Regions from separate parts of the Peribacillus sp. S4 genome, predicted to be linked through region 4. Evidence: riboswitches for the same ligand, from Rfam matches in the RefSeq annotation. Region 4 holds a riboswitch; each other region holds the start of a gene.
What was found. Region 4 has a riboswitch for S-adenosylmethionine ahead of ACJ9PY_RS24855 (methionine ABC transporter ATP-binding protein). Riboswitches for the same ligand answer to the same signal wherever they lie in the genome.
Positions count from the first base shown of each region.

Region 1: linked by a shared signal. The riboswitch ahead of ACJ9PY_RS24135 (5-methyltetrahydropteroyltriglutamate--homocysteine S-methyltransferase) and the one ahead of ACJ9PY_RS24855 (methionine ABC transporter ATP-binding protein) in region 4 are both predicted to bind S-adenosylmethionine.
Region 2: linked by a shared signal. The riboswitch ahead of ACJ9PY_RS02690 (sugar ABC transporter substrate-binding protein) and the one ahead of ACJ9PY_RS24855 (methionine ABC transporter ATP-binding protein) in region 4 are both predicted to bind S-adenosylmethionine.
Region 3: linked by a shared signal. The riboswitch ahead of ACJ9PY_RS06870 (Fur-regulated basic protein FbpA) and the one ahead of ACJ9PY_RS24855 (methionine ABC transporter ATP-binding protein) in region 4 are both predicted to bind S-adenosylmethionine.

Region 1 is NZ_CP175708.1:5,029,367-5,037,342, forward strand. It holds gene ACJ9PY_RS24125 (glycerol-3-phosphate responsive antiterminator) at 136-684, opposite strand; gene ACJ9PY_RS24130 (hypothetical protein) at 851-1,372, opposite strand; SAM riboswitch class I at 1,426-1,527, shown strand; gene ACJ9PY_RS24135 (5-methyltetrahydropteroyltriglutamate--homocysteine S-methyltransferase) at 1,835-2,938, shown strand; gene ACJ9PY_RS24140 (hypothetical protein) at 3,083-3,613, opposite strand; gene ACJ9PY_RS24145 (CaiB/BaiF CoA transferase family protein) at 3,869-4,969, opposite strand; gene ACJ9PY_RS24150 (amino acid permease) at 5,212-6,693, opposite strand; gene ACJ9PY_RS24155 (M4 family metallopeptidase) at 7,136-7,976, shown strand, end outside.
Region 2 is NZ_CP175708.1:551,729-559,704, forward strand. It holds gene ACJ9PY_RS02680 (hypothetical protein) at 40-213, shown strand; gene ACJ9PY_RS02685 (GTPase domain-containing protein) at 709-3,450, shown strand; SAM riboswitch class I at 3,545-3,650, shown strand; gene ACJ9PY_RS02690 (sugar ABC transporter substrate-binding protein) at 3,766-4,878, shown strand; gene ACJ9PY_RS02695 (sugar ABC transporter ATP-binding protein) at 4,935-6,437, shown strand; gene ACJ9PY_RS02700 (ABC transporter permease) at 6,439-7,443, shown strand; gene ACJ9PY_RS02705 (winged helix-turn-helix transcriptional regulator) at 7,736-7,976, shown strand, end outside.
Region 3 is NZ_CP175708.1:1,421,007-1,428,982, forward strand. It holds gene thiM (hydroxyethylthiazole kinase) at 1-565, opposite strand, end outside; gene thiD (bifunctional hydroxymethylpyrimidine kinase/phosphomethylpyrimidine kinase) at 562-1,368, opposite strand; gene thiW (energy coupling factor transporter S component ThiW) at 1,337-1,858, opposite strand; gene tenA (thiaminase II) at 1,874-2,563, opposite strand; TPP riboswitch at 2,661-2,765, opposite strand; SAM riboswitch class I at 2,923-3,027, shown strand; gene ACJ9PY_RS06870 (Fur-regulated basic protein FbpA) at 3,198-3,386, shown strand; gene ACJ9PY_RS06875 (aspartyl-phosphate phosphatase Spo0E family protein) at 3,636-3,833, shown strand; gene ACJ9PY_RS06880 (GNAT family N-acetyltransferase) at 3,902-4,408, opposite strand; gene ACJ9PY_RS06885 (GDSL-type esterase/lipase family protein) at 4,628-5,329, shown strand; gene ACJ9PY_RS06890 (ABC transporter ATP-binding protein) at 5,372-7,195, opposite strand; gene ACJ9PY_RS06895 (DinB family protein) at 7,380-7,862, shown strand.
Region 4 is NZ_CP175708.1:5,161,756-5,169,731, reverse strand. It holds gene ACJ9PY_RS24885 (acyl-CoA dehydrogenase family protein) at 1-455, shown strand, start outside; gene ACJ9PY_RS24880 (arsenate reductase family protein) at 597-953, shown strand; gene gcvH (glycine cleavage system protein GcvH) at 1,049-1,432, shown strand; gene ACJ9PY_RS24870 (toprim domain-containing protein) at 1,527-1,892, shown strand; gene ACJ9PY_RS24865 (thioredoxin family protein) at 1,896-2,204, shown strand; SAM riboswitch class I at 2,350-2,457, shown strand; gene ACJ9PY_RS24860 (O-acetylhomoserine aminocarboxypropyltransferase/cysteine synthase family protein) at 2,558-3,868, shown strand; SAM riboswitch class I at 3,986-4,098, shown strand; gene ACJ9PY_RS24855 (methionine ABC transporter ATP-binding protein) at 4,252-5,286, shown strand; gene ACJ9PY_RS24850 (methionine ABC transporter permease) at 5,279-5,947, shown strand; gene ACJ9PY_RS24845 (MetQ/NlpA family ABC transporter substrate-binding protein) at 5,963-6,799, shown strand.

The DNA of each region.
Region 1 (7,976 bases), 130 kb from region 4:
AGATCTGTTGTGAATCTCCTAGTCTCCGTCACATATATTAACTTGTACTGTAAAATATACTAGGTTATGAAAACGCTGTCAATATTTTGTGAAAAATTAATCTATTATTCTGTAATTTTTTTCAATTTTTCCCTATTAGACGATATCCCATAATTCAGTTTTTGAAGTGGTGATTGACGAGGCGCCGGCATCAAGGGCATTCAGGACTTCATCCGAAGTACGTATGAGGCCGCCTGCAAAAATCGGTGTCTGCAATCGTTCCTTCACTTCTTTTATCATCCATGGCATGGCGCCCGGCAATACTTCGATATAATCCGGCTTGGTTTTCTGCACCAGCTTATAACTTTTCTCAAGCGCATGTGAGTCTATTAAAAAGATTCGCTGGATGGCAATGACCCCCTTTTGCTTCGCCTTCAATATAACGCTTGATTTAGTCGAAATCAGCCCATAGGGGTTATATTCCTGACAAATGAATTCTGTCGCGTACTCATCACTTCTTATGCCATGGATCAAATCGACATGATAAATCATTTTCTTATTATGCTGCTTTGCCATCATACTTACATTTTTCAATTGTGAGATATGCAAATCAAGAAACACACCTATTTCATAGGAACTTTCTAGAAATCTTTCAAAATCCTTCATGCTTGCTGAAGCAGGCAAAATCTTCTGATCCATCATCATCCTCCTCATTCCCAGAAAAACTCAAAACTTCAAGTCATTTAGTATATTTTAAAGAACTTGATTTATCAAACACATTTTTTCATGAACCATGTAACCTTAACACTATCATACCTTTCACACCCTTTATAGATTGCGGCAAAGGATATATGTAAAATATCCCCTTGAATCATAAAGAGAGTTTCATTTTCAATGCACCTTCGACGAGTTCATACGATTTAATTGTGCCAATTGGAATTTTTCTCACGATGCTCCAAGCATTAACATTCATTTTGATCGTTCTTTTTTCATATTCAAAAAATGGCGGTCTGTTAAATATCCTTTTGTTGATGAAATCCCTGTCAATTGGTTCCATTTCGACTAATTCAAATGAAATCGTTCTTTTTTCCACATGAACCGGTTTTAATGTAATCCGGAAAGCTACGTTTTTCTTAAACAGCATTTTTTTCACTTCCATCGTTCCGGAAAGCACAATATGCTTTGGCGTAATTTCGACTTTAATATCCTGATCAGATGATTTCATTTTTATGATTCTCTCTATCATGGCTTCAGTTACCGTAATCGGTATGCCATTTTTGAATGGACTCATCCTTGCATTCCCTCCCCACTCAAAGCATATGCCGGATTCCCTGATGCCGTTAACATTCCAGCCCGGATAATAAACGGTATATTCGAAATATTCCAGCTCCACCCCTTGACCTTCATAAAAACTACCTGTATAGTCATAGTTAATTTAATAGACAACTCTTATCCAGAGAGGTGGAGGGACTGGCCCTTTGATGCCTCAGCAACAGACCGATCTTGTACTGTGCTAATTCCAGAAGTGTAAAAACTTGAAGATAAGAAGAGTATATAGCTTTGTTGCCAACACCTCTTCTTATTTTTAAGAAGAGGTTTTTTATTTTGGCTGTTTTCACATACTTTGTTGCTATTTACCAGGTAGTGGGTTGTGGTTGATTTCCCCTCAAGATGCTCGCTTTCCGCGGGGCGGGCGGTGAGCCTCCTCGGCGTAAACGCCTGTGGGGTCTCACCTCTCCCGCTGCTCCCGCAGGAGTCTCGCACTTCCGCTCCAATCAACCTTAAATAGTTTCGTTTAAAAACAACAATCTTTACGAAAAGAGCCTATATTTTTAAAAGGAAAGAAGGAATCAACATGTCAATCACATTAACGAAAGCACCATTCAGGGCGGACCACGTCGGAAGTTTATTAAGACCGGAACGTTTACATATTGCCAGGAAGGACTTTAAGGAAGGTACCATTTCAGCTGAGAGGCTTCGTGAAATTGAAACTGAAGAAATCAATCGGATCGTCGATAAACAAATCGAAGTTGGTTTAGAGGCCGTTACGGACGGTGAATTCAGACGAACATGGTGGCACTTTGACTTCCTCGAACATTTAAATGGCATCGAGGGATATGTAACTGAAAAAGGCCTCACATTCGATGGTGTCGAAACAGAGAGATATAATGTTCGCAATACCGGGAAGGTTTCATTCAACCCTGAACATCCCTTCATTCGTGATTTCATTGAATTGAACAAAATCGTGAACGGACGTGCCGTTGCCAAGCAAACAATCCCCAGTCCGAATCAATTATTTGCTGCAGGCATTCATAATGAAGACGTCTACCCTGATATTGAAGACTATGCAAATGATATCATCAACGCCTATCAGCATGCTTTGAAAGCCTTTTATGAAGCAGGTGTGCGTTATCTTCAATTGGATGATGTATATATTGCCAGACTTTCAGCTCCGGATTTCCAGTTCAAAGATGGAAAATATACGAGGGAACAATTAATTGATCTTGCACTTCGGGTCATTAACGGAGCATTGGAAGGCAAACCAGAAGACCTTATCGTCACTACCCATCTATGTCGCGGAAACTACCAGTCGACATGGGCGTTTGAAGGAAGCTATGCCCGTATCGCCCCAACTTTATTGGCAAAAGAAAAAGTGGATGGATTCTTCTTGGAATATGATGATCAACGCTCAGGGGATTTCAAACCATTGGAATACATTCCAAATGGCGGTGCACGGGTCGTACTGGGTGCCGTCACTTCAAAAAATGGAGAAATCGAGGACAAGGAAGCTGTTAAGGCACGCATTAAAGAAGCATCGCACTTCGTTCCGCTCGAACAATTATGCTTAAGCCCTCAATGCGGCTTCGCCTCCACCCATCACGGCAACAAGCTAACCGAAGCACAGCAATGGGAAAAGCTGAAATTCGTCGTTGATATAGCAAAAGAAGTATGGGAATGATTATTTTACGGAGACTTTAAAACTTATTTACGGGATTCAAACAACCTAATCGGCTTCAATATAAGCGTGCCGATTAGGTTTATTCTTATAACCCTAAAACTGAAAGCAAACAAAAAAAAGAACGACCATCTGGACGTTCCCTTTTTACTTGCAGCTATCATCCTCCTCCTCCTCCATTTTCTTCACGAATATATCATCCGTCACCCTATCTTCCAGCTTGTTCCTCAAGGCCAATTCCGCAGCCTTCCCATCACTAGGCGATCCGTCCGAGAAATACATCGGAAACAAGGAGAAAAACATAACGTAGAAAGAAAAATAGATGAATTGATACCAGATCACCGAGCTGTCCAGGATATTCTGATACACTAAGCTATATATGATCAGCATGCTGACTAAATTAAAGATAGCCCCCCCTAAATATATCAGCGTATTCGTCAATCGATTATCATGTTTCAATCCCTTGAACTCGCAAGTCCCATTCCAAAAATAATATTTCCTCACCTCTATGTTCCGAAAGGCGAAAAGTTTATTGCCACAACCGATCAAGATTTTCTTTTCTGATCCCCCAAAGAGCGTAACAAAGAAAATATGCCCGCTCAAATGTATCAGCGTAACGATCGGCATGATCAAAAAAAAGGAAAATAGAAATTTAATGATATCAGAGAGACCAAACATATTTAACTAACCCCCTCCTTACCAGGATGCTACTCTGATACCCTGCCCACACTGGTTATAACTAGTAAATTTTCACAGTGGTAATATGTTGCTTTCCACAAATGATAAGAGGATAATTATTCTCCTTCCGCTTCACTTCGACCTTCGAACTTCGAACGATCATATCGACCCTCCCCCTGCTTTTTCCGGCATTCAAAAAAAACAGGCTATCACCTTCCAAAAAACTCGGAAAAGCGATAGCCTTTACATCTTTATTTAGCGATTGGGGGTGCGAAGGATTTCTGCGTTGTTTTGTCCTGGCTCCAAGCCTGCATGTTTATATCCAGGGGTGAAAACCGATGTTTTGATCGGGCAGGCGATTTGCCTCTGGACATTCCCTTTTCCGTCAGGAACCTCGACGATCATTCCCCTCTCCTTCAATTGGGGATGCTCGGCCGCTTCGGTGAAAGTCAGCACTGGTTCTGCGCAGGCCTCGAATTCAGCGAATAACTCCTGCCATTCATGAAAATCTCTTTCAAGGAAAGCCAGCCGGACGGCCGTTTTAAACCTGATTCCGCTTTCTTCATCGCTTTTCATGCTCAGCTCATATAATTCGGGTGCACCGATCGCTTCACATAATGCTTTTCGAAAAGGGGGCTCAAGGCTGCCTACCGAAAAATAGCGTCCATCTTTCGTTTCGTAAAAGTCATAAAAAGACCCTCCGTTCAGCATCAGTTTTTCTGGTTCAAGTTCAAGGCCACCTTGTAAATTCAGAGGTGCGGATATGGCATTCAAGGCAAAACTGCAGTCGGTCATGCTGATGTCGATGGCTTGGCCGAATCCTGTTCTTTCCCTGTGAATGACTGCAGATAATATTCCGATGACAGCATGCAATGAGCCTCCGGCAAGATCTGCTATTTGGGTTCCGTTTTTTGCCGGACCGTCCTTTTTCGTACCGGAATAGCCTGATAAGCCTGCTATCGAAATATAATTGATATCATGTCCCGGCCGTTCTTTATAGGGACCAGTCTGGCCATAGCCCGTGATGGAACAGTAAATCAGCTTCGGGTTGATCGATTTTAATGCCCCATACCCCAGTCCCAGACGTTCCATGACACCTGGACGGAATTGTTCAATGACGATATCGTATTCCGTCACTAGGTTTCTTACGGATTCGATAGACTCGGATTGTTTTAAATCCAGTGTGATCGACTTCTTCGATCTGTTAAGATATTGATTCACACCCCATGAATCCTTTGTCCCCGGCCTCTCCACCTTCAAAACATCCGCTCCTAAATCCGCTAGCATCAAAGTGGCAAATGGGCCTGGCAGTAACGTTGAAAAGTCCAATACTTTTAAATGAGTCAATAAGGTCATCAGCTGTGCACCTTCCCTTTCCCTTTAAAATAGTAAAAGCCCTCCAGTCGTTCCGTACATGCAATTTAGCCGAGTTTACGATTATCATATAACACCCCCCATAACATTTGTATAAATTTCCATTTAATAAAAATAAAAAGCCAGGAATCAGCTTCCTGGCTTTTGATAATGAGCCTATAGAAAACAAGGAAAAGCCGGACAATATAAAACATATTGTCCGGCTTTTTTTACTTTAAGCTTGTTCAGTCATATTTTTTGTCAAAGTCAAATTCGACTTCATCAAGTTTAACGAATTTAGTTTTTCTTATAAATTTATAGCCAAGCCATAGACCAAGGAAAAGCGGAATCCCCAAGTATGCAGCTACAACACTGCCCCAATCGATATGGTCTGAGAAAAAGGCTTGGATATTTTGGGACAGGATGACGATCATGCCGATTAAAATGGCAAAGATCGGTCCGATTGGGAACCATAATGCCTTATATGGCAGCTTCTCCAATGAATGGCCTTGAGCGATGAACGCTTTCCGGAAACGGTAATGGCTGATGGAAATTCCGAGCCAAAAGATGAATCCTGTAATTCCGATGGCATTCATTAACCAAATATACACTTTACCATCGCCGAATATGGAGGCTAAAAAGGCCAGCATGCCGATGGAGCATGTCAAAATCATACCTGCAACCGGTACGCCGCGTTTATTAAGTTTTGCAAAAATGCGCGGTGCTTGCCCATCTTTTGCCATTGAGTATAACATACGCGTTGAAGCATATAGACTTGAGTTACCTGCAGATAATACCGCTGTTAAAATGACGGCATTCATAAGCGAAGCGGCAAAGGCGACTCCAGCTTTTTCAAAAATGAGCGTGAATGGACTTACCATGACGTTATCACCTTGCAAACTCGAGTTCGTATAAGGGATAAGCAGTCCAATTACGAAGATTGCCAATACGTAAAAGAGCAAGATCCTCCAGAAGACACTTTTAATGGCCTTCGGTATATTCCGTGCAGGATCTTCACTTTCCCCGGCAGCCACACCGACAATTTCGGTACCTTGAAAAGAAAAGCCAGCCGCTATGAAAACGATGAAGACACCCATGAACCCGCCCGGGAAAGGAGCGTCATCGACGGTGAAGTTTTTAAAGCCTACCGCTTCGCCGCCCATAATGCCGACGATCATTAGCAGCCCGACGATAATAAAAATAACGATGGCGGTTACTTTTATGAAGGAAAACCAGTACTCCCCTTCACCATATCCTTTAACGGATAAATAGTTCAATAGGAAAATGAGCACCAAGAATGATGAACTCCATAACAATGATGGACTATTCGGAAACCAGAATTTCATGATCATTGTCGAGGCTGCCAACTCTGCGGCTATCGTCATCGACCAATTGAACCAATACGTCCATCCCAAGGCAAAACCAAATGCCGGATCGACGAATTTCGATCCATAGGTACTGAAAGAGCCGCTTGTCGGCATAAAGGCTGCCAATTCCCCTAAGCTCGTCATCACGAAGTACACCATTGCCCCAACTAAGGCATAAGCAAGTAATGCCCCGCCTGGCCCAGCTGTATGAATGGCTGCACCGCTGCTGAGGAACAGCCCGGTACCAATAGCCCCGCCAATGGAAATCATCGTTAAATGGCGGGATTTCAAACCGCGCTTTAACCCTTGTTCTTCTTGCTTTGGAGGATGCAAGATGTCATTTTCTTGTTTTGGTATCATAATTTTTCATCCCTTTCTATATAAGCGCTTTCATATATGGGGAAATCATTTAATAAATTTTCCTATTTCATAGACTCTCAAATAGACCTAATTTACAATTCGAATTCCTTTTCTGAATATATGCAATTTTCATGCCAAATTTACAAAGCGCAATATTCAACAGATTATCCAAAAAAATGCCTTCAATAGACAAATTTCTTTGCACTTTACGCCATGGTTTTTTGCACATTATGCCATGGTTTTTTGCACATTTATTCATTTGGTTTAATTTAAATACATTCCAAATATTACTAAAAGAATATATTCAAAGAATATTTCTATTAAAATCCATTTTTCTCCATTTTATTCCTTTAAATGTCATATTTTTCGCAAGTTTTCTCCATTTGATAATAATTATGAAACGATGTAAAAATGAGGTATTCTCATGAAGGAGTTGAGTGTTATGAAAGGTAAGGTATTTTTAGGAACTGCACTATCAATCGGTCTATTATTTTCTGCTATTCCCCATCAAGAAGCTTTGGCGGCAAAAAATGTGTTAAGTGTTGAAAAGTACAATAAGCATAGGGATTCGCTAGAATACAAGTCTGGGAAGCTTACGGACCCCTCAAAGCAAACGGCAGAAGATATCATTCTTACCTTTTTTGATGAGAACAAAAAGTCTTACAAGCTAGAAAAGCAAAAGGCGAAGGACTCCTTCACGATCGAGAAAGAAAGCAAGGATGAACTGGGCAATACCGTCCTTAAATTGCAACAAACCTATAAAGGCGTACCAGTATGGAATTCCACACAAGCCGTATTGATTGACGCTAAAGGTGTATTGACCGTCGTGTCCGGTACGGTTGAAGCCAATCTAAACACGAAATTAGGGAAAAAGGCTAAAAAAGGCATCAGTGAATCCCAAGCTATCAAAATAGCTGAAGCGGATCTGGGGTTCACACCTGCCTACGAGCAATCACCTGAATCTGACCTGTATGTATACGCAAATGAAGGCAAGGCCGATTATGTATATAAAGTCAATTTGAAATTCTTAAGTCCGGAACCAGGAAATCATCATTATTTCATTTCAGTCAAAACGGGTAAAATCCTGAATAAATATAATACATTGGATGAAGTGACGGGGACCAACTCCGTCGGAACGGGCACTGGCGTCTTAAACAATACGGTGTCGCTGAACACTACCTTATCCAACGGTCAATACTACTTACAAGACAATACACGCGGTAAAGGCATCTACACGTATAACGCCAATAACCGTTCAAGATTGCCTGGTACACTCTTTTCCA
Region 2 (7,976 bases), 970 kb from region 4:
TATTATAATAGAAGGCAGAACACTAAAGGAGACAACAACATGTCTGAAAATAAAAAATTAAGCCTGGCGGATGCAGTCAAACAAAAACTGGCTCAAAAGCAAGCAGGATCAAGTAAAGATAAACTGGAAACAGGCGTTGTGAAGAAAACGAAACAGCTAAAAAGCCAGTTGACCAAAAAGCCGAATAACCAACGTAAGCGTACAGGGGTATAATCCTAATTCGTCAAAGGACAAGTACTGTTCGGAGCTTATCAGTGAGCAGTTACCTTTTATGAATGAGGGTACTGCTTTTTTATATGAATACAAAAATGGGGATCAAGTAATGGACGAGCCAGAGTGATTTTGTTTTTTACCGTTTATAGGTAAGTTGAAGGGCTGGGCTTCTGGTCATTTAGAGGGATGGAGAATGGTTCGCTCACTTCTAGCTGATATGTGGTAAAACTAGAAAAACATATTTTCTCGAAAATGGAAATGACATCTCTGTATCGGTTTATTAAAAACATTACAGTTCTAGTTGGTTCTGTTTTAAAATTGTAAGAGTGGTGACATGTTGTTACCATATTGTTTTGTTAAAATAACATTTTAAGGTTTTGTAAATGATTTTTTAACTAAAGGAACCTATAAATTGAATATTAGGTCTGCTATGAGTCTTATAGAATCAGTGATTATCCTTTAATTGAAAATATGAAATATATCGGGGGAATAAAGATGGACGAACGTCTGATCGGAAAAAAATATTATGAAACGATGCTTGAGGATACAAGGAAGCATCCCATTCAAGCTTTGGGTGAAATGTTCCTCGTGGAACAAAAAAAGGAAAGATCCGATTTAACCGCAATTAGATTTGCTCAAGGAGAGGTATATTTTCAGCACCATGACTATGAAGCAGCCATTTTTAAATGGGAAAACATAGAAGGGGAACTTGGTTCATGGGCGAAGAAAAACATCGCTGATGCGTATTTTGAATTGGAAATGTATTCAACCGCAGAGGATATCTATAAATCCGTCGATACGGATGAAGCTGTCTTGAAAACAGAAGTTCTTTTGCAGCTGTTTTCCCTGTACATAGTGGAATCGAGAAATGATTTGGCTTCCAAAGTCGTGAAAGAAGCAGTCGAGTTTCAACCAGACTACCCGAATGTCACTGAAATTGCACGCGCCTTTTTTGAAGAACAAAAGGATTGGAACAGTGCGGTGGTATTAGCGGCGAATGAAAGTATCCGTACAGAGTCAATGGGCTGGTTCGATGTGCTGAAAACGTATATCCAGCAGGGTGTTGCCCAATCGATGGAGCCGGATTATTTCTCAACTGTCCTTGGTTCGCTATACACACTCGACCAGGAACGTTTCGAGAAAATGACGGTTGCCCTTTGGAAAAATTATAAATATACGGATGCTTATTTCGAATGGTTAAGAGTGATTAATAATTTGATAGATACCATCGAATTGAACCATGCGGATGTATGGGATGAGCTTTCCGTCTATTACAGGGATGCATATGCAGGTTTGTTAGAAGGAACGCATCTAATCAAAGAATTAAGTCCTGTCGTGCCAAGGTTGCTGGAAAACTGGCTCAAAATCGCAGACGGGGAGCTTTCGCTGTTTGCGGCGGCATCCACGTTGTCCTGGAATGAAATCTTCCCGGATACGATTAATGCGCTGGTCATTCAGGATGCGGAGAGCCTGCTTTCGAAATCGCCTAAATTGGGAGGCGGACTGGAAGCGGGAGAGAAACTGTTCAATTCCATTATCCAGTGGGCTGAAGATAATGATTTAAGGGTTGGAAATAAGCTTAAATGGATGGTGGAAGGGCTTAAAGATACCAGCAATTTCAATCTCCTTCTTGCAGGAAGTACAGGAAATGGCAAGACATCCTTTATTCAGTCAATCGTTGGAGAGAGCATTGCTGCTGAGGACCATTCTTCCCTAGTCAGTGTCAAAGACGGGGATGATTTGGAAATCCTTGAAATTACCGATACAGATAGCAAAGTTGTCGAGGAGCTAACTGATTTGGATGAAACACGCCGTCAGCGCGGGACTATAGTCGATGTGACAATCATCAGTGACTACCTAAGAAATAATCATTTGCGATTATTGGATACACCGGGGTTCAATGGGGAACAAAGCGTGGAATCCGATTTCCAAGGCTATTTACATGGCAGTGATGGCCTGATGTTCGTTCTTGACGCCCGGGCTCCTTTCACCGGCAGCGAAAGGGATCTGTTATTGGAAATTCAAATGATGGCGCCTAAACTGCCGATCCATTTCCTATTAAATAAAATGGATACGATATACAGTGATCAGGTCGCAGTCCGGATGGAAGACGAAACATGGGATAAAGTGAATGCATATTTCCCGAATGCGAAAGTGTTCGCTTTCTCCAAACATTATGACAGCAGGCAGCAATTGAAGGACCTTTCAGCCTTCCTTCAATCGAATTATCAAGATGATAATTGGAAGGAAAGAAGATCTGAAAAAATCCTGGCATTCATTCGTAAAACTTTATCTTATCTATTAGAAAAACGGACAGCCAATGAGCGGAAATGCGAGCATTCCATCTCTTGGAATGAGCAGATGGAAGTCAAACTGAATGGAGCGGTCAATCAACTGGCTGATCTGGAAAAAGAAAAAAGTGAAAATATCATAAGGTCGTATCGTTCGCTTAAGGACGAAGTGAAAAGTCAGCTTTATTCAAAAATTCCTGAATTACTGAGGGATTGCTCTAAATCGTTAACGGAAAGCAGTGATTTCAGTCAGGTCCATGTACAGTTAAACCAGGAAATGAATGAGCGGATTCAAAACTTCATTTCTGACAAGATCATGCCTCAATATTACCGTTCTCTTCAAGACTGGATTGCCAGTTCCCAAATGGAGTTCTCACAAAGCCAACAGTTCATGGATGAGATGAGTGCCGGATTCAATGAATTATACAAAGAAGAACGGATTACACTGGCAGGTGACTTCAGGGTATTGGATGACTGGCGCCGTGATGCCGACCGGATGACAAGCAGTATCCGCATCGAAAACGTTAATATCCTTTTGCGCAGGACTCCATCACAATTGCTGCTTAAAGGAGCAGGTAAGCTATTTGGGGCGATACCGCAAAATAAGGCCAATATGTACAATCGTTACAAGAAATACCTGGAAAGTGAAGATTACCTGGATGTTGCTGAAATGATCACGGAACGTTTCCTAACCCAATTTGGATTGTTTGAAAAATCATTGGATCGGGACATCTCACTTTTCTATCGCAGTTCATTTGCCTTACTTCAAAAAACGATAGAGCAGACTCAGACTGAAATAAAAGACTACCAGGCTGCATTGGAGCATATGAAAGAAAATCCTGAGGTTTACCGTGATCCGATCACGTTGTTCGAAGTGAAATTAAGGCAGTTGGAGAGGCTTGAAAAAATCGAGAAAAAGCGTCTAGCCCAGCTCCAAAGAAAATAAAAATAACAGGAAACATTTCAAATATTCAAAAATCTATTGACTTTACGACTATATCCCTATAAAGTGATAATTACGAAAACGTAACACAATATATCTCTTATCAAGAGTGGCGGAGGGACTGGCCCTAAGATGCCCAGCAACCGTTCCATTAGGAATTGGTGCTAAATCCTGCAAAACAGAAATGTTTTGACAGATAAGAGAGGGACAAGTCTGCAAAACAGCCGATTAAACCTCTCTATATTAGAGAGGTTTTTATTTTGGGATTTACACCGACTTAACTGATAAGAATAATTAGAAAACATGGAGGGGAACAAGATGAGAAGGTCTATTAAAGGGATATTCATTTCTGCCATCGCTTCGGCTTTGCTTTTAACGGGTTGCTCTGCAGGGCAGAGTTCCACAGAATCGAAGAAAGAAGAAAAAGTATCATTTGAAAATGTCCCGGAGAGATTTGCTGATGGCGATGGAGCCAAAATCAAAGTGATCCGTAAAATTGGCGGTGATGATCATACTGCCCAATACCTGGCGGGGGCGAAAGAAGAAGGAGAAGCACTGGGGTTTCAGGTCGATACGTACACAGCCAATGGTGATACGGCTAAATTCCATGATGCGATAGCACAGGCTTTGGAGGAAGATTACGACGGCTATATCATTTCACATGGTGATGATGCCGCAACTGTAAATGACGTTCAGAAGTTGGTTGATGCAGGTAAAAGCGTTGTCACATTCGATTCAATAAGCGATCTATCTAAAATAGAGGGCGTGACATTAACTTCACAAGATGATGAAGTGCTGGCAACATTGGCTTTCGATAAACTGATAAAAGAACAGAAAGGTGAAGCGGCAATTGCATATCTTTGGGTGGATGGTTTTCCTCCAATGGTAAGAAGAAATGCAGTCTATCAGGAAAAACTAAAAGAAAATCCAGGGATTAAAGAAGTCGAAAGATTCGGAGTGGCATCCGCTGATACTTCGGTTCAGACACAAAATGCTGTAGCCGCAATGCTGAATAAATACCCTAAAGGCAAATTGGATGCCATTTTCGCAACATGGGATGCCTTTGCCATCGGTGCAGCCCGGGCGATTAAAGAAGCGGGCCGCGATGAAGTGAAGATATATGGAATTGATGTTTCGAATGCAGATCTCCAGGAAATCCAATCGGCTGATAGCTCTTGGTCCTACACGGCAGCAGTCGATCCCAAGTTGATCGGTGCAGTGAATATGAGGATATTGGCTAAAAAATTAGCGGGTGAAGAAACACCGCAAACATATGATTTGGAGGCATCACTCATTTCGCAAAAGCAAATCCAAGCTTCAAAAGAAGCGGTAAACATGGCAAACCTGTCTGATATTGTCGATGGCTGGGGTGTATCGACGGAATTTGAAGAAGATTGGATGAAGGTTTTGAAAGATCATTATAAAAAATAAAAAGAGACACTCTCTTTCCAGCGAAGGGAGTGTCTGTTCTATAAGGGGGAATGGACATGGGCAAGCAACTAGAAATGAAGATGATTTCGATTGAATTTCCGGGGGTGAAGGCGCTAAGTGATGTTGATTTTTCCTTACAATCAGGAACAGCCCACGCATTGGTCGGTGCAAACGGAGCAGGGAAATCGACGTTAATGAAAGTTTTATCGGGAGCCCATGTTCATTATTCAGGTGACATTTTTATTGATGGGATGAAGCGGGATATCCGCTCGCCAAAAGCTGCTCAGGAACAGGGCATTCAAATAGTTCATCAGGAAGTGGATACCGCCCTCATCCCTTATTTAACAGTTGGGGAAAATGTAATGTTGAATGATATGGTCCAAAACATGGGAAAAAAACAAAGGGTACATTGGAAAGAACTGCACAACAAAGCCACTTCTATTCTTGAAGATATGAAAATTCATGTCCCTTCGAAAAAGTTGGTTAGAGACCTGACCTTGGCTGAAAAACAGATGGTCCTGATAGCAAGAGCCGTTTCGACAGAATGCAAATTCCTGATTCTCGACGAGCCAACTGCTCCGTTAAGTCATACGGAGACGACAGAACTTTTTCGAATTGTAAATGAGTTAAAGCAAAAAGGCGTGGCAATCATTTTCATTTCACATCGTCTGCCTGAGATTTTTGAAATCTGTGAGGAAATTACGATCATGAGGAATGGGGAGCGTGTCACTTGTCGAAAAATCGAGGACATAACCCGTACCGAAGTGGTAGAGAACATGCTCGGGAAAACCATGGATGAACAGTTTCCTGAAGTGAATGCTTCGATTGGAGACGTAATTCTGGAAGTGAACGGATTGTCAGATGCCGAGAAAGTTAAGAATGTCAGTCTGAATATTAAAGCAGGAGAGATAATCGGCTTGGCTGGGCTGGTCGGGGCTGGGAAAACGGAGCTGTGTAAAACCCTTTTCGGTCATACGTCCATCACAGCGGGTGAAGTCATACTGAATGGTCGAAAGCTTTCTCTGAAATCACCGCATGAAGCAGTAAAAAGCGGGCTGGCACTTGTACCTGAGGAACGCAGGAAAGAAGGGGTCCTTGTACAGGAATCAGTCTCGGCAAACTTGACTGCAGCCAGTCTCGGCAAATTCTGCAAAACATTCAGTGTCGTCGATCGTAAGGCGGAAAAGGAAAAGGCGAAGGAAATGATCGCAAGTCTCGGCATTAAAACACCTTCAGGGGAAGTGAAGGTCGAAAACCTATCCGGTGGTAACCAGCAAAAAGTTGCGATTGGAAAATGGCTTATGGCAGATGCGGATGTATACATATTCGATGAACCAACGAAAGGGGTCGATGTCGGAGCCAAGAAGGATATATTCGAATTGATTGCAAAGCTTGCAAGGAATGGAAAAGCGATCATTTATGCATCCTCCGAGCTTACCGAAATCATTGGCATTACCAACCGGACCTATGTGTTATATGATGGGAGCACTGTCATCGAATTAGAAACAAGCAAAACGAATGAAGAAGAACTACTATTCTATTCAACAGGAGGTAAATAGGATGAGCATACCCATTCCTGTTACACAGACAGCGAAAGCGAAGAAAAAGGTGGAACTATTCGACTTTTTCTATAAATACGGCACAATATTGACGATTATCATTCTGATTGGAATTTTCGCCGTATCCAATCCATCTTTCATCCAAACGTCTAACCTGATAAACATCCTGCGTTCCATTTCAATCGTGACCATCATTGCGATCGGCATTACGATATCACTGACCGTGGATGGCTTCGACCTTTCCGTCGGCTCCGTCGCATCATTGGCCAATGCCATCGTCATCTCGATGTTTGTCTGGTTTTCCCAGGATACATTCATCGCCATATTAGCTGCGGTAGGTGCCTCGCTTTTCGTAGGGGCTTTGAATTCATTCATGATCGTTAAATTGAGAATTCCCGACATGCTGATGACATTGGCTACCATGTTCATTATTCAGGGAATTGCCCTTACTTATACAAAAGGGGCCACGGTTTCGCAAAATATGGTCATGCTAGACGGGACATTCGCAACAGGACTGATCAGCCCGTTTTTCGCCAAAATTGGCCAGGTACCGTGGATAATCCTGATCATGGCCGTCATTGTGATAGCGACCCATATCTTTTTGACTTATACGAAGCACGGTCGTTATATGTACATTATTGGGGGAAATAAGGAAGCGGCGAGACTTTCCGGGATATCGGTTAATAAATACAAAATCCTTGCCTATCTGCTTTCGGCTCTATTTGCTGCAATCGGGGGGATTGTCCTTGCTTCAAGGGTCATGACATCGGAAATCAATTCAGGGTCACCCTATTTAATGGATGCCGTCGCGGCAGCCTTCATTGGTTCCTCCGTTTTGGGAGCGGGAAAACCTAATGCCTTTGGAACCTTCATCGGTGCAGTCCTGATCGGAATCCTTCAAAATGGACTTATCATGATGTCCGTTCCGTATTATGCGATGGATATCGTCAAAGGAACTGTGCTGGCCCTTGCGCTCGCGGTAACCTATTATAAGCAAAAACATTAAAAAGAATTCGTTACGTTACTCTACAGAAATCCAAAAATATGAAAAAATCCTGTTGTAATGCAACAGGATTTTTCCTTTTTAAAAAGGGATGGGTTAAGGAGATCATCATCATTTTACTTACGCTAAAATGGTGGCAGGAGCACTTTTTGAACCCTCATTGTCGGAGTATAAAGATTGACCGCAATTGTAATTTTTATAGGAACCTTATTTACCTTTTAATAAGATTGATAATGATCTATTGTAAAGTATGAACATTCATATCATATACTTATCTAAAGGAGAGTGTAAATTTATGCGCGAAACCTGTGTTCCGGCAGGTGTGAAACCGAATGAAACTGGCTTTGGATATACGCTGTCCTTGATAGGCGGCAAATATAAAATGATCATAATGTATTGGCTGTCTGAAAATAAGGTCATGCGTCATAATCAACTGAAGCGAAGTATCGGTACCATTTCCTTTAAAACGCTAAGCATCATGTTAAAAGAGTTGGAGGCAGACGGCCTTATCATACGCAAGGAATTTCCCCAAATAC
Region 3 (7,976 bases), 1.8 Mb from region 4:
TTAAAAGGAGGTTCCCGTTATCGATGATGGACGTATGCTTTCCATCGCTGACCGCATCCTTAGCTCCGCTGACCACGATGATGCAATTCAGTTCATTTGCCGCTCGTGCAGCCAGCTCTGCATTGCTAATCGCAAGTTCCCCCGAATCCACCCCGCGTGTAACGGTATCCCCACCCATCAATGACAGGATTTCACTCGCATTTCCGCGAATGATTTGGAAAGTAACCTTACTTAGGAGCTCTTTGACTTGCTCTGAACGATAGGAGGTGGCACCAACTCCCACCGGGTCCAAAATGACCGGGATGTCCAGGGCATTTGCCGTTTTACCGGCAATCTCCATTGCTTCCAAGGCTTTATCATCGATCGTTCCGAAATTCAGGACCAATGCATCTGCTAATTTGACCATATCCGCCACTTCTCTTGGGCTCGATGTCATTACTGGTGAACCTCCGATGGCAAGGGTGGCATTTGCACAGTCATTGACCGTAACAAAGTTGGTGATTTGGTGAACGAGTGGTTTCCTTTCTCTTACCTTCATAAATAAATCGGCTGAAGAAACCTTCATAACAAGTCACTCCGTTCTTTTTTTGAATATGAATGAAAATGATGGACAGGTCCATGACCTTTACCGATTGAAAAGCTATTGCGTATCGCTTCGGAAATATAGGTCTTGGCATGTTCGATCGACACTTGCAATGGCAGTCCATTTGCCAGGTTAGATGTAATGGCGGATGATAGGGTACAGCCCGTACCATGAGTGTTTTTTGTATGAATGCGCTCTCCCTTGATCCAGTGGAAGTCAGTCCCATCATAAAAAAGATCATTTGGATTTCCTGCTGCATGGCCGCCTTTAAGTAAAACGGCTTTGGAACCCATTTCTTGTATCGAAATGCATGCCCTGTAGAAATCTTGTTTCGTCCGAATCGGGAAGCCAGTAAGTACTTCCGCTTCTGGTACATTGGGTGTTACAAGATTTGCAAGCGGAAGCAATTCCATTTTTAAGGCAGAGATGGCCTTTTCGTCGAGCAAATGATGGCCGCTTTTGGAAATCATGACAGGGTCAAGGATAACGATGGCAGGCATGAAGGTTTTAAGGGACGCAGCGACCGTTTCCACGATTTCTTTTGATCCAAGCATGCCTATTTTTACTGCATCGACAGGAATATCTTCAAAGATAGCTGCAATTTGATCCGATATGATAGCTGTTTCAATGGGCTGTACAGAACGGACTTCCATTGTGTTTTGGGCAGTTACGGCTGTGATGGCAGACATTCCAAATACACCATGTGCAGAAAACGTTTTTAAATCCGCTTGTATTCCAGCACCGCCCCCTGAATCAGAGCCTGCGATCGTTAATGCTGTTTTCATAAAAAAACCCCTTCATATAATTATTTTTTAGCAGTATTTTAAGTAATATGAAAGCTAAAATCGCCCCTGCGAATGAACTGAACATAAAAGCCGGTAAAAAACCAAAAAGAGCAGCTTTTTCTCCCAATAGGAGGGTGGCAAGCGGATAACAGGCCAGGGAACCGAGAAAGCCGGTCCCGATCACTTCCCCTAAACAGGCGAATTTTAAGCTTTGTGTTTTTCGGTAAAGGATGGCGGCCAAAAGTGCACCAATCATGCTGCCGGGAAAGGCGAAAATTGAACCGGTACCAGACATGTTTCTAATGATGGAAACTAAAAAAGCTTGTGTCACCGCATATGCAGGCCCCAATAGAACCGCCGTCAGGACATTTGCCAGATGTTGAATAGGAAAGATTTTTGCAAATCCTGCAGGGATGAAAATAAATGAACTGGTAAGCGTCGTTAAAGCCGTGATCATGGCAGTCAATGTCAGTTTCTTGATAGGGTTCATCCTCATGTCAACCACCTACAGAGGCCAATCCTGCTCATTTTGAACCATGTCCCAGAATAAATATTCATATCGGGAAGTAACCAAAAAGTGCTTTTCTAATCTAAGAAGTTCCTTTTCAGGCATGCCTTCCGTCAATTCTTCCAACAAAGCGATCAGCCACTTGTGTGCTTCCCCGAATTCAGGAGATGAATAGGACCTTATCCAATCTGCGTAGCGATTGTTTTCCAGTGCTGCTCCATTTTGTTCTTTTAATAGCAAACCGATTTCATAATAATCCCAAGCGCAGGGAAGGAGACAGGCGATCAAGTCTGCCAAAGTTCCATGCTGAGCTGCATTTAGCATGTAACCTGTATAGGCTAGAGTGGTTGGAGTAGGTTCTGTATTTTCCAATTCCTTGGAGCTGATCCCGAATTCGGAAGCATAATGCCGATGAATATCCATTTCCACTTGAAGGGTTTCATTTAAAATACACGCAAATTTTGCCATGGTTTCGATGTTATGGGCTTTGATGACACCTAAAGCAAAGAGCTTGGAATAATCCATGAGATAGACATAGTCCTGCTTCAGGTAATAGGCAAATTTCTTTTCAGGAAGTGTGCCGTTTCCAATTGCCTGGACAAAGGGATGTGAATGGTTCCTTTTCCAAATCTCTTTTGCCCGTGCATGCAGTCTATCACTGAATGTTTCTAATTTTGTATTCTCCATTGTTCATCCTCCTATAGAATGGCTCCCTTTGCCTTTGTTAAATAAAAAACCCCGTTCCTGAATACGGAACGGGGTAGATGGATATAGTCTGTAAAATGGACGATATCATCCACTTCCCTCCGCCGGTATGAGCCGGTTCAGGTTCAAAGGGTCCGGAACTAATTCCATCTCAGTCTTAAAAAAGACTCCCCTAGTGGTGTGAATTGTATGTAATTACTGACATCATATCAGAAAGACAAGAAAATGCAACCCGTATTTGAAAGAGGAATCACTTTATGTCCAGGAAAAAAGGGAGAACCAGGTAATTGACTTTTGAAGATTATTAGGATAGAATCATTTCTACATCATTATATATTGAATTCTTATCCAGAGAGGTGGAGGGACTTGGCCCTAAGAAACCTCGGCAGCGGACCCGTTTAGGGAACTGTGCTAAATCCAACAAGCATATGCTTGGAAGATAAGAAGAGCCGAACGGACACTGTCAGCCTCTTCTTAAATTAGAAGGGGCTTTTATTTTTGGGAAATAACGTTTAGTGACATACTAGAAAAGGTATATATAATTTGGTGAAATCAAACAAGTTGATAAAGTTTAGCTAACTAGAATCAGGCACTAGGACGGAAAGGAGCCATTTACATGGCAGAATTATTTAAGAGGATTGAACAGAGGAAGGCAAAACTCATTGAAGAGCTATTGGCCAATGGAGTATACAAAACCTCTGATGAAAGGCACCTTTATGATGCCCCATTAAAAGTACTTGAAGATGAATATAAGATTGTTATAAATAGACCTAATAACGAGTCACCTTCTGAATGGATGACATAGTAATCGGAATACAATATTTGGGTTTTTGGATAAGGGATATGATGTAAGCATTCGCAGTCTACACTAGTGGATGCTTTTTTTGCGTTTATTAGAAAACGACACAAATTATACATAATTAAATAACAAAATAGGTGTTTTGTCACATTTGACCTATAAAATAACACATTTAATTTCTGGAAAATAGTTGATTTTAACTAGTGATTTCATTATGATAAAAGTGTAAAAATATTGAATAAATGGGAGGTGGCTATGATGCATTGCCGTAAGGTAACTATAGAAAAAGTAGAAGAGAAGAGACAGGAAATGATAAAGTTGGGAGCGATTTACGGCTTAACAAGTCTGCTGACTGTACAAGCCAGCCAAGAATTGGATACGCTATTGAATGCGTTAGCAAGTAAAAGAGATTCTGAATATTTTTCCCTTCAAGAAGCATATAGGTATTTTTAAATTAGCAATTCGACCTGTATTAATCTAAAAAAGCTACTGCTCAAGGCAATAGCTCTAAAGAATTATATTTAAATATCGACACGTTTACCTAGAATGATCAAATCCCGCTCAATGCCATCCATCTCGGCAACTTGAGGTAAATGTGCCCATTCTTCAAACCCGAATTTAGAAAAAAGCTTAAGGCTTGGTGTATTATGGGCGAAAATGAAACCCAATAAAGTCTTAACACCTAATTTTGGACTCAATTCAATTGCCTTTCGAATCGAAATTTGTCCAATTCCTTTTCCCCGGAAATAATCATCAATGTAAATGCTGATTTCGGCAGTGGAATTATATGCCGGTCGGCCATAAAAGGATTGAAAGCTCATCCATCCAGCGGTTTTCCCTTCTATAGTAATGATATATAGCGGTCTACTTTCTGAATGATGTTCCTCAAACCATTTAACCCTCGATTGGACGGATACAGGTTCCGTATCTGCCGTGACCATCCTTGAAGCAATTGTCGAATTATATATTTCAACAATTCTGGGTAGATCAGATAGTTCTGCCTCTCTAAACTCTATGTGTTCTTCCATGATTTAAACTCCTAACTATCATTTATTCAATCTCCAGAATGAAGGGTAATCCCGTTTTTGGTTTTAGGGACGTTGAATGAAACCCAATCCATTGAAAGTTTTATATTATCATACACTCTTTATTCTTTATCTGACAATTCTTTTTTATGTTAGTACTGCAGATTTTTTGGGTATGAAAAAGATTAAATACTTCTAGTAAATAGACAAGAGGAGAACCAAATGAAAAAATTGGCAGGTATATTGATTATCGTACTGGTTATATGTTTTGCTGCATATGAATTTCAGGCCTCGGAGTCGGAAGATGTGCAAAGGGTCATGGCTTTTGGAGATTCATTAACCTATGGAAAAGGGGATAAGGACGGGGAAGGATATATAGATGGCCTTGAAGATGAATTGAATAATCCCCAATCGGAGCAAAAAGTGAGTTTTTGGAATTACGGTATTAAAGGCCAGGAAACGGATGGGGTGATGAAACAGCTAGATGATTACCGAATTAAAACGAAACTTGATGAAGCCGATACTTTCATTGTTTTTATTGGAACGAATGACTTGATCAATAGTAATGGCGGGAACTTGGAGAAAATAAGTGACCGAAAAATCAATGAGGGTAAACGGGAATATATCAACCATCTGAAAAAGATTACATCAACACTGATAGAGGCAAACGATAAAGCGGATATTCTGGTAATAGGACTATATAACCCAATTAAAGACAATCAAAAACTTGAAAAGCACATTCGCGATTATAACGAGTCAATAAAGGGATTAGCCGATAAAGGTGAAAGGATGTTATTCATTCCTACAAATGATCTTTTTGAAGATGAAAAGAAAACAAAGTATTTCAGTGATAAGTTACATCCGAATGAAAAAGGGTATCAGCTCATTGCGAATCGGGTTTTGGAAAGTTATGATTTCAAATGAAACCAAACATGCACAGAAAGGCTTTCTGTGCATGTTTGCCTGCTAAGTTGCTAGGTATTTGATATCGCTTAGTTGAGGGAACTGTAAGTCATGGAGCTGCTTGTGTCGGCCGTCGTTTTGCATTAACTGGTCATGTGTTCCTTTTTCAAGAACCTGCCCTTTTTCCAGAACAATGATTTGATCGGCGTCATGAATGGTCGATAAACGATGTGCAATGACTATTGAAGTCCGTTTTTTCATTAAACGTGACAAGGCTTGCTGGATCAAATGTTCAGATTCTGTATCCAAGGCAGCCGTTGCTTCATCGAGAATGATGATTTGCGGATTTTTCAAAAGTGCCCTGGCAATGGCAATGCGCTGTTTTTGTCCGCCTGAAAGCTTGACTCCGCGCTCTCCAATCTGAGAATCATAACCATCAGGAAAGGCACAGATAAAGTCATGCGCATTTGCCGCTTTGGCGGATTCGATGATTTCATAATCTGTAGCATTAAGTTTGCCATACACGATGTTATCACGGATGGAACCATTGAATAGAATGATATCCTGAGAAACAATTCCCATTTGTCCCCGTAATGACTTCAGTGACACATCTTTGATATTATGTCCATCCATTTTAATCGTTCCATTTTGCGGATCATAAAATCGGATCAGTAGGCTCGTGATGGTCGATTTTCCTGCGCCGGAGGAGCCGACCAAAGCGGTTACTTGACCAGCTTTCATGGTCAGGTTTAGATTGCCGAGAACAGGAACAGTCTCATCATAAGCAAAGTCAACACTTTTAAACTCAATTTTCTTTTTTATGGCATGGAGTTCAATGGCATTTCCCTTGTCACTTATTTCAGGTTGGGTTTCCAATATTTCAGTTATCCGCTCAAAGGCGGCGGCTGATTGCTGGACAATGCTGATTACCCGGCTAAAATTGCGAACGGGACTCTGCAGCAACCTCAAATAGGCAAGAAAGGCCACGATTAATCCTATTGTGAATTCACCTTCCATCACTTGCCAAGCTCCGAACACGATGACTGCTACAAGACCGATATTGTTCAATAAATCAATAATCGGCCCGAACATGGAACGCAGCCGAACGGACTTAAGGTTTGCAGTCATATTTTCCTGATTACGCTCCGCAAACCGCCTTGATTCGAATTCTTCATTTGTAAAAGATTGAATGAGCCGCATTCCTGAAATCGAATCCTGTAACTGGTTGCTGACATCTCCTGCGGAACTTTGTACAGACCTAAATGACATCCTGATGCGTTTCCCGAATACCCTTGTGATATAGAACATGAAAGGGAATGTAATAAGAAGGACAATGGTAAGCTTCCAGTTAATGAAAAGCATATATACCGCTACGGCAATGAAGGTCACCGTGTCAGTCAAAACCTGAAGCATGCTCGAAGAGATGAGCTGCTGCAGTAAATTGACATCATTGGTCAACCGCGACATTAAGTCACCAGTCCGGTTTTTATCAAAGAATTTCATATCCAGTGTTTGAATATGTTCATACATGCTATTGCGTATATCCATGATGGCCTTTTGACCGACTTTGGAAACGATATAGCTGTTAAAGTAGTTCAGTATAGCCAATAAGATTGCAGCACAAAGAATTCCTGCACCAATCCAGATCAACGAGTCATATCTTTTTTCGGGAATGATTTTATCAATCGTAAACTGTGTCAATTGGGGGATGGAGAACTCAAGCAATGAAATGAAAAGCATGATACATAAAACCAAAGAGCAAAACTTCCATTTCGACGGGACCCGATTGAACATTTGTTTAAGCATCAACCATATGCTTCCTTTTGAGGGTATTGCATGTATTGCACTGCGCCCTTTGTGGCTGAATGGAATATGTCCTCCACTCATAACGATCACTCCTATTTTACTGTCCTAGATGATTTTTGCCTTTATGACTATCATAGGGCTTTTCGAAAAATAGACAACTTTTAATCGGTTCGTTTTGTCAAAAAAGAATTATTATTTTACACTTTCCTATAGGACATGGAATAATTAAAGGAGATTAGCGAGGCTGATAAGAGGAGATGCTAAAATGAATGAAAATGAAAAAATCAGGGGAGAACTTTTAAATGCGGTCAACGGACTATCGGATGAACAGCTGAACGCCCAACCTGAAACAGGAAGATGGAGCATTATCCAGGTTTTGGATCATTTATATTTAATGGAGAGGGCCATAACAAAGAGCATTTCCGATAAATTGAAAAGCGATGAAAGCATTCCTGCTGTGGATAAACCGATAGAACTTACGTTAAATCGTAAAATGAAGGTCCAGGCCCCGCCATTTGTCACTCCATCGGAATCATACCAAACTTTGAGTGAAGTTAAGGAGAAGTTGTCCGAATCCCGAAAAGCTTTTGTACATGTCGTTGACCATGCAAAGGAAATTGATCTCGAACAAAAGTCTTTTCCGCATCCTTTGTTCAAAGATTTAAGCCTGAAGCAATGGATTCCGTTCGTGGGACTGCATGAAAAGCGGCATTTATTGCAAATTAAAGAATTAAAAGCAAAGTTATAATAGAAGAAAAACTCATCCGTCTCTGGTTGAGTTTTTCATTTTCAGATAGATATTTTCGTAAAGGAAGGATTTTTTAAGTGAAAGCCACTTGGATAAGGACATGTTTGGTATTGG
Region 4 (7,976 bases):
TGATGCCGGAAGAACCTGGCGATGAGCCACTGGCACAAGAAAAAATGCTTGTTAGGAACGCTAAGAAAATCGGTATTCTGGCAGCTGGGCTTGCGGCACAGAAATACGGAAAAAATCTTGATCAAGAACAAGAAATCCTCTCCAACATTGCTGATATCGCATCCCTTGCCTATGCAGCTGAATCCGTGGTATTGCGTACGGAAAAAGCAATTGCAGCTACAGGTCTTGAGAAGAACAAACAAAAAGTGCTTTACACTGAAATCTTCGTTCAGGAAGCTTTCAATGAAATAGAACAGCATGCAAAGGAAACGTTAATTGCGGTGGAAACAGGCGATACTCTTCGCATCATGCTTTCGTCGCTCCGTAAGCTGACAAGACACACTCCGATCAATGTCATTGCGAAAAAACGCGAAGCATCCGTCAAAGTAATCGAAACGGAAAAATATGCTCTTTAAGCAATGAGTCAGAATCCGTAAAGGGAATGCCCGTAAAGGCATTCCCTTTATTTCCTTTGATGAAATCGCATTGGAAATTCAAAAGACATTTCGTTGTATTGCGTGGTAAAAACGGGTATTCTATTGATAGGTGGTGAAATGATGGGCTTAACATTATATTGGTACCCAAAATGCGGTACATGCCGTAATGCGAAGAAGTGGCTGGATAATCATGAACTGCAATATGAAGCGATCCATATAGCGGATAATCCCCCTTCGCGAACTGAAATAGAACAACTATATAAAAACAGCAATTTGGAGTTGAAGAAGTTTTTCAATACTAGCGGTCAAAAATATCGGGAGCTGGGCTTAAAGGATAAGCTGAAAGAAGCTTCTGAAGCAGAGATGCTTGATATATTGTCCACAGATGGAATGCTTCTGAAAAGGCCGATTGTTACGGATGGCACCAAAGTGACGGTAGGATTCAAAGAAGAGCAATTCGAACAGGTTTGGAACTGAAATTTCACAAAATATTTGGTTAATTCCTTACTTAAACAAACAATCTACCTTATAATGGAATAGATAAAATAAGATGTACATATGGAGGGTTAATTATGACAACAACACCAAAAGAACTTCGTTACACTAAAGAACATGAATGGGTCAAAACGGAAGATGGAACAGTGCGCATTGGAATTACGGCATTCGCACAGTCCGAGCTAGGGGACATCGTATTCGTTGAGCTTCCGGAAATCGGCGATGAATTGAAAGCGAACGAACCATTTGGAAGCGTTGAATCCGTTAAGACCGTTTCTGAACTTTATGCACCTATCAGTGGCAAGGTTGTTGAAGTGAACGAAGATTTAAGTGACAACCCTGAATATGTAAATGAGTCTCCTTATGAAAAGGCATGGATGGTCGTGCTTGAACCATCTAATAGCAGTGATATTGAAAACTTGATGAGCGCTGAAGAGTATGAGAGTTTAATCAACGGTTAAAAAGAAACGAGAGGGGGGACTGAAAAGGCCTGCTCTCTTTTTCATTTGTACAGTGGGTGAGTTGCGCACATAATTCGTGAGATGGAGTGATGACATGGAGTGGGGCGAATTCGATAAAGTGATCATTGTAGAAGGCAGTTCCGATAAAAGAAAAGTTGCCTCCGTTTTAAATGAAGATGTGGAAATAAGATGTACGAATGGGACCATATCATTAACTAAGCTGGATGAATTAGTGGATGAATTGATGGACCGTGATGTTTATCTCCTTTTTGACGCAGATGAATCAGGAGAAAAGCTGCGGAAGCAGTTCCGAAGGGAAATGCCGGAAGCGAACCACCTGTATATTAATAAAATGTACAAAGAAGTGGAGAGCTCACCCGAACATCATATCGCAACTGTGCTCCTATCTGCCAATATGAATGTGAAAATGAAATTTTTAAGTCAAAGGGTGAACGACTAATTGATGCAGGAATGGAAAGAAGAAGAGTGTAAGCTTGCTGTTGAAAATGGGGAAACTTTTTGCTTATATTTATATACACCTTTATGCGGAACCTGTCAGGTGGCCTCCAAGATGCTGACGATATCCTTGGAGCTTTTCCCCGAATTGAAGGCAGGCAAAATGAATATGAACTATATCCAAGCAATTGCCGAATCATATGAAATCGAAAGTGTTCCTTGCTTATTGCTTTTCAAAGAAGGGCAGCTGCACAAAAAAATATATGCCTTTCAATCCGTTCCTAATTTGTACGGATTGCTTAAGGAAATCAGTTAGGAAACCAATCAGAACCGCGGTTGGTTTTCTTTGTTGCTGACATTTGAATGAGAGCAGGAAATAAACAAAGAATATTCTAACAATTCATTGACTGATTTAATCTAAAATGCTATATTTTGAATTAAGTAATGGCAGAATTTAATAGTTCTTATCAAGAGTGGCGGAGGGACTGGCCCGACGAAGCCCGGCAACCGGTATAAATTTTTATATACGGTGCTAATTCCAGCAGAGTGTTGGCTCTGGTAGATGAGGTGTGTTCTTGAAACCTCTTCTTATAGAAGTGGTTTTTTTGTTTATAAAAAGCCAGATTTCATATAAATCCAACTAAATCCATAGAAAAAAGGTGAAATTATATGTCAGAGAAAAAGTTGCGTTTCGAAACATTGAGTGTTCATGGCGGTCTGCAAGCTGATGAAACAGGTGTCCGTGCCGTTCCTATCTACCAAAGCAATGCATACTTGTTCAAGGACACCGACCATGCAGCAAATTTATTTGGCCTGAAGGAGAATGGCTATATATATTCACGGCTTCATAATCCCACGGTCAGCGTTTTTGAGGAAAGAATGGCCTTATTGGAAGGCGGTATCGGCGGATTGGCAACGGCAAGCGGAATGGCTGCCATCTCACTTTCAATCCTGAATATTGCTGCTGCAGGGGATGAGATTGTTTCAGCCTCTACATTATATGGCGGTACGTATAACCTTTTCGAAAACACTCTTCCTAAATATGGGATCAAAGTGAAGTTCGTTTCTCCCGATGACCCTGAGAATTTCAAAAGGGCGATTACACCAAGAACTAAAGCCATTTTTGCTGAAACGATCGGAAATCCAAGTTTGAGGGTGCTCGATATTGAAGCGGTAGCGGAAATCGCCCACGAAGCCGGCATACCTTTAATCATTGATAATACCTTCGCGACACCGTATCTTTGCAGACCAATTGATTTTGGAGCGGATATTGTCATCCATTCCGCTACAAAATGGCTTCTTGGAAATGGAACGACGCTAGGCGGTGTCATCGTGGATGGAGGGAAATTCGATTGGAACTCGCCGAACTATCCTGGCTTCACGGAGCCTGACCCAAGTTACGACGGTCTGGTATACGCCGAGGCAGTTGGCCCTGCCGCATTCATAACGAAAGCCCGGGTCCAGTTACTACGTGATTTGGGCCCTGCGCTAAGTGCCCAAAGTGCATTCCAGTTTACGCTTGGACTTGAAACGCTGCATGTAAGGATGAAAGAGCATCTATCAAACACCAAGTCTGTCATCCAATATTTAAAAAACCATCCTGCCGTGACCTGGGTTTCACATCCTGGTGATGAGGATCATCCCGATAAAGCCCTTGCGGATAAATATTTGCCAAAGGGAGCTGGAGCTGTCGTGACATTTGGGATTCAAGGTAATCGCGAAGCTGGGGCAAAACTTATCAATTCGGTGGAATTATGGTCCCATGTGGCGAATGTAGGGGATGCGAAGAGCTTGATCATCCACCCAGCAAGTACGACCCATCAACAATTGAATGAGGCGGGTCTTGCGAAAGCGGGTGTAGGTGCCGATCAAGTCCGTTTATCGATTGGGATTGAAAATGTAGACGACTTAATAGAAGATTTGGAGCAGGCAATTGAAAAGGCGACGAAAATCGTCTCCTTGACTTCCAAAACGCTTTAAGCAAAGTTCCTGTTCATTCTTGTACTAGAAATAATATACATTGCGCTCCTTTTTTATCTATGATAAAATTTCTCCATACTAAAGAACTTAATGATGTACAAATATTCTATATATTAGCTCTTATCAAGAGAGGTGGAGGGATGTGCCCGATGAAACCCGGCAACCGACAAGGAGATTTCCTTGGAAAGGTGCCAATTCACACAAAGTTTAATCACTTTGGAAGATGAGAGGAAGGCCTGTTTCTTCACCTGCCTTTCTGCTCATGCAGAAAGGTTTTTTCTATTTTAATTGGGAAAACTTTTACATGATAGGAGAAACAGACTAATAATGTAGAGAAATCAACTAAGTTCATAGGTTTTATTGGATAAAAGAGGTGAGGGTTAATGATTACATTGACGAAAGTCAGTAAGCTGTTCCGAACAGGAAAAGGAAACAGTGAGACGATCAAGGCTGTAAATAATGTGAATGTTGAAATAAATAAAGGCGAGATTTTCGGGATCATCGGTTACAGTGGAGCGGGGAAAAGTACTTTGATCAGAATGCTCAATGGATTGGAAACACCGACAGAGGGATCCGTTGTGGTGGCTGAAAAGGAAATTTCAAAAATTAAAGGGGCTCAGCTCCGTAAGGCCCGTCAAGAAATCAGCATGATTTTCCAGCATTTCAATCTATTATGGTCAAGGACCGTTCAGGAGAATATATCTTTCCCGTTGGAAATTGCAGGTATTTCTAAACCTGAACGCACCAAGCGTGTGAACGAATTGATCAAGTTAGTCGGACTTGAAGGCAGGGAAAAGGCCTATCCTTCGCAATTAAGCGGAGGGCAAAAGCAAAGGGTGGGAATAGCCAGGGCTCTGGCAAATGACCCTAAAGTGCTGCTGTGTGATGAAGCGACTTCTGCATTGGATCCGCAGACTACCGACTCCATACTCGAATTGCTTGTTGACATCAATCAGCGTTTGGGATTGACGATCGTCTTGATTACGCATGAAATGCATGTAATACGTAAAATCTGCCATCGCGTCGCCGTGATGGAAAGCGGGCAGGTTGTTGAACAGGGTCCTGTCCTGGATGTCTTCAAGAATCCTAAAGAACAAATGACGAAGCGTTTCGTGCAACAGGTAACGGAACCGGAAGAAACGAAAGAAACGATGGACCATTTGCTCGAACGCTATCCAGCAGGCAAAGTGATTCAATTGACCTTTGTAGGTGATCATGCAGAAAGCCCATTGATCACCAAGCTTGTACGTAACTTCGAGTTGGATGTCAATATCGTTCAAGGTAAGATATCCCAAACAAGAAGCGGTTCATATGGAACATTGTTTATCCATCTAGATGGCAAAGAGGATGAAATGCTCCGCGCAATCGAATTCATTAGAGCACAGCAGGTAGGCGTGGAGGTGATTACTCATGCTTGAAGAATTATTGCCGAATGTTGATTGGGAAGACATCATTGAAGCTACGAAAGAAACGCTTTACATGACAAGCGTCTCTGTAGTGGCAACCTTTTTTATAGGCATAATACTAGGATTGATCCTTTTCCTGACAGGAAAGGGTAATATGTGGCAAAACCGGGCTGTTAACGGAGTCATGAGTGCTGTCGTCAATATATTCCGTTCCATTCCATTTCTTATTTTGATCGTGCTGCTCATTCCTTTCACTAAAGCGCTTGTCGGTTCCATGATCGGTGAGAATGCTGCACTGCCGGCACTTATTATCGGTGCTGCCCCATTTTATGCGCGTATGGTTGAAATCGGCCTTCGTGAAATCGATAAAGGTGTAATTGAAGCCGCTAAATCGATGGGGGCAAAAACGAGCACGATCATTTGGAAGGTCCTTCTTCCAGAGTCGATGCCTGCCCTTATTTCCGGGATTACGGTAACATCGATTGCATTGGTTGGATATACCGCAATGGCCGGGGTCATCGGCGCTGGGGGGCTTGGTAATCTAGCCTATTTGGACGGCTATCAAAGAAATCAAAATGACGTTACGCTTGTAGCGACAATCGTTATTCTAATTATCGTCTTCATAATTCAAATTATTGGAGATGTGATTACATCTAAATTGGACAAAAGATAAAGGGAGATGAATAGGATGAAAAAGTTTTTAGGATTTGCATTAATCTTAGTGTTATCTATCGCTTTGGCTGCTTGTGGAAGTGAAAAGGATAAAAGCGGCAGCGATACGGATAAAGAATCGAAGAAATTAGTTGTAGGAGCATCCAATGTTCCTCATGCAGAAATCCTTGAGGAAGCTAAACCGCTTCTTAAAGAAAAAGGAATCGATTTGGAAATTGAAACGTTCCAGGACTATGTTTTACCGAATAAGGCGTTGAATGATAAGGAATTGGATGCTAACTACTTTCAACACATTCCATATTTAGAGGGGCAAATTAAAGAAAATGGATATGACTTCGTCAATGCTGGCGGAATCCATATCGAGCCGATTGCTCTATATTCACAAAAATATAAAAGCATTGATAAACTTCCGGAAGGCGCAACAATTATTATGAGCAGCTCTGTTGCTGATCATGGACGCGCTTTATCCCTTTTGGAAAAGAATGGCCTGATCACTTTGAAAGAAGGCATCGATAAAACGACGGCTACAACGAAAGACATCGTTGAAAATAAGAAAAACCTTAAATTCGATGCAGATTATGAAGCGGCCCTGCTTCCTAAAATTTATGAGAGCGGCGAAGGCGATGCAGTCTTGATCAACTCCAACTATGCAATTGACGCCGGTTTGAATCCGCTTGAAGATTCAATTGCGATTGAAGATTCCGAATCACCTTATGTGAATGTCATTGCCGTAAACAAAGGTGACGAAAATAAAGAAGCAATCAAAGCGCTTGTAGAAGTATTGCATTCTAAAAAAATTCAAGATTTCATTCTTAAAGAATACAAAGGTGCAGTTGTACCGGCGGATAAATAATTCGAGAATGGCGACCTGATTTTATTCAGGTCGCAGTTTAAAAAGGTTTCGGAATGGTCTCATTTTGAAACCTTTTTTTTTATTGGATTTAAAATCATAATAGCCCTCTACATTTGTTATTGAGTGCCGATGGGCAGGGATAACAACCAAAACGCTCATATTACACATAGCCATGGTTGCGGAATCTGCGTCAACAGCTTCAGGTTTTATTCATGTATGCTTCAGCAGACAGTAACGGATTTGTGTTGGGACGATAATAACACCCGGAAATACTCGATTAAGAGCCTCTGATTGAACAAATGATTAATAAAGCTGCCGAACTTAGAGAAGTGAAGCACTTTATCACGGAAATCCTAACCGGCATTGAACGGAATATAGAATGTAGGTGAAAGTGATTCTATCTGATTGTGTAGTCTTAGTGGATTGGAACGGAAGATACGAGACTCCTGCGGGAAAAGCGAGTCAAGGGGAGACACCGCAGGCGCAAAAGCGCCGAGGAGGCTTCCGGACCGCCCGCGGAAAGCGAGTGCCTGAAGTGGAAAGTAACGTTCAAATTTGGAAAACCTAAAAATCTAAAAAACTGTATACAAACTAAAAATTATGAGCGACGCACTATGTAAAAGCTGAACGGACAAACCAGCTCGCTATAATGATGATCCAGGTTGTTTCAGTCTGCGGCTTAATTTTAATTCCTTTCATGTTTAATCAGGAAAGGAAAGGGTATAGAGATAATGAAGGTGAAAAAATGATACACAAATTTGAAAGGATGGTTCACTATCAATACTCTGGATTTAAATGTAACAAGCGAAATGGAAAAGGCGATGCAGTCTTCACATGGGATTGGCTACAGTGAGTACAGTAGAGACTTAGACCTCCGTATCGAGGTTGAGAAAGAACGGGATAGGGAACATGTAAAGTGCAACAAAATGGTCCAGGACCTACAACGCAAAATTCACGGCTAAGCATATAAAAGAGTTCTTTAAAAGATCGGTCTGTAGAGGTAAAATGGAAAGTGGTCCATAAAATAAGGGTTTCCTTATTGGATAAACTTACATAATACCTGACAGTCCGATTTTTTTCTTTTTAAGCGGAACGTTCATACCTTGCAATCGAATCCTTTGAACATATAGTAATAAGGACGAAGATTTGCCGAATAATAAGATAATTTTAACAAAAG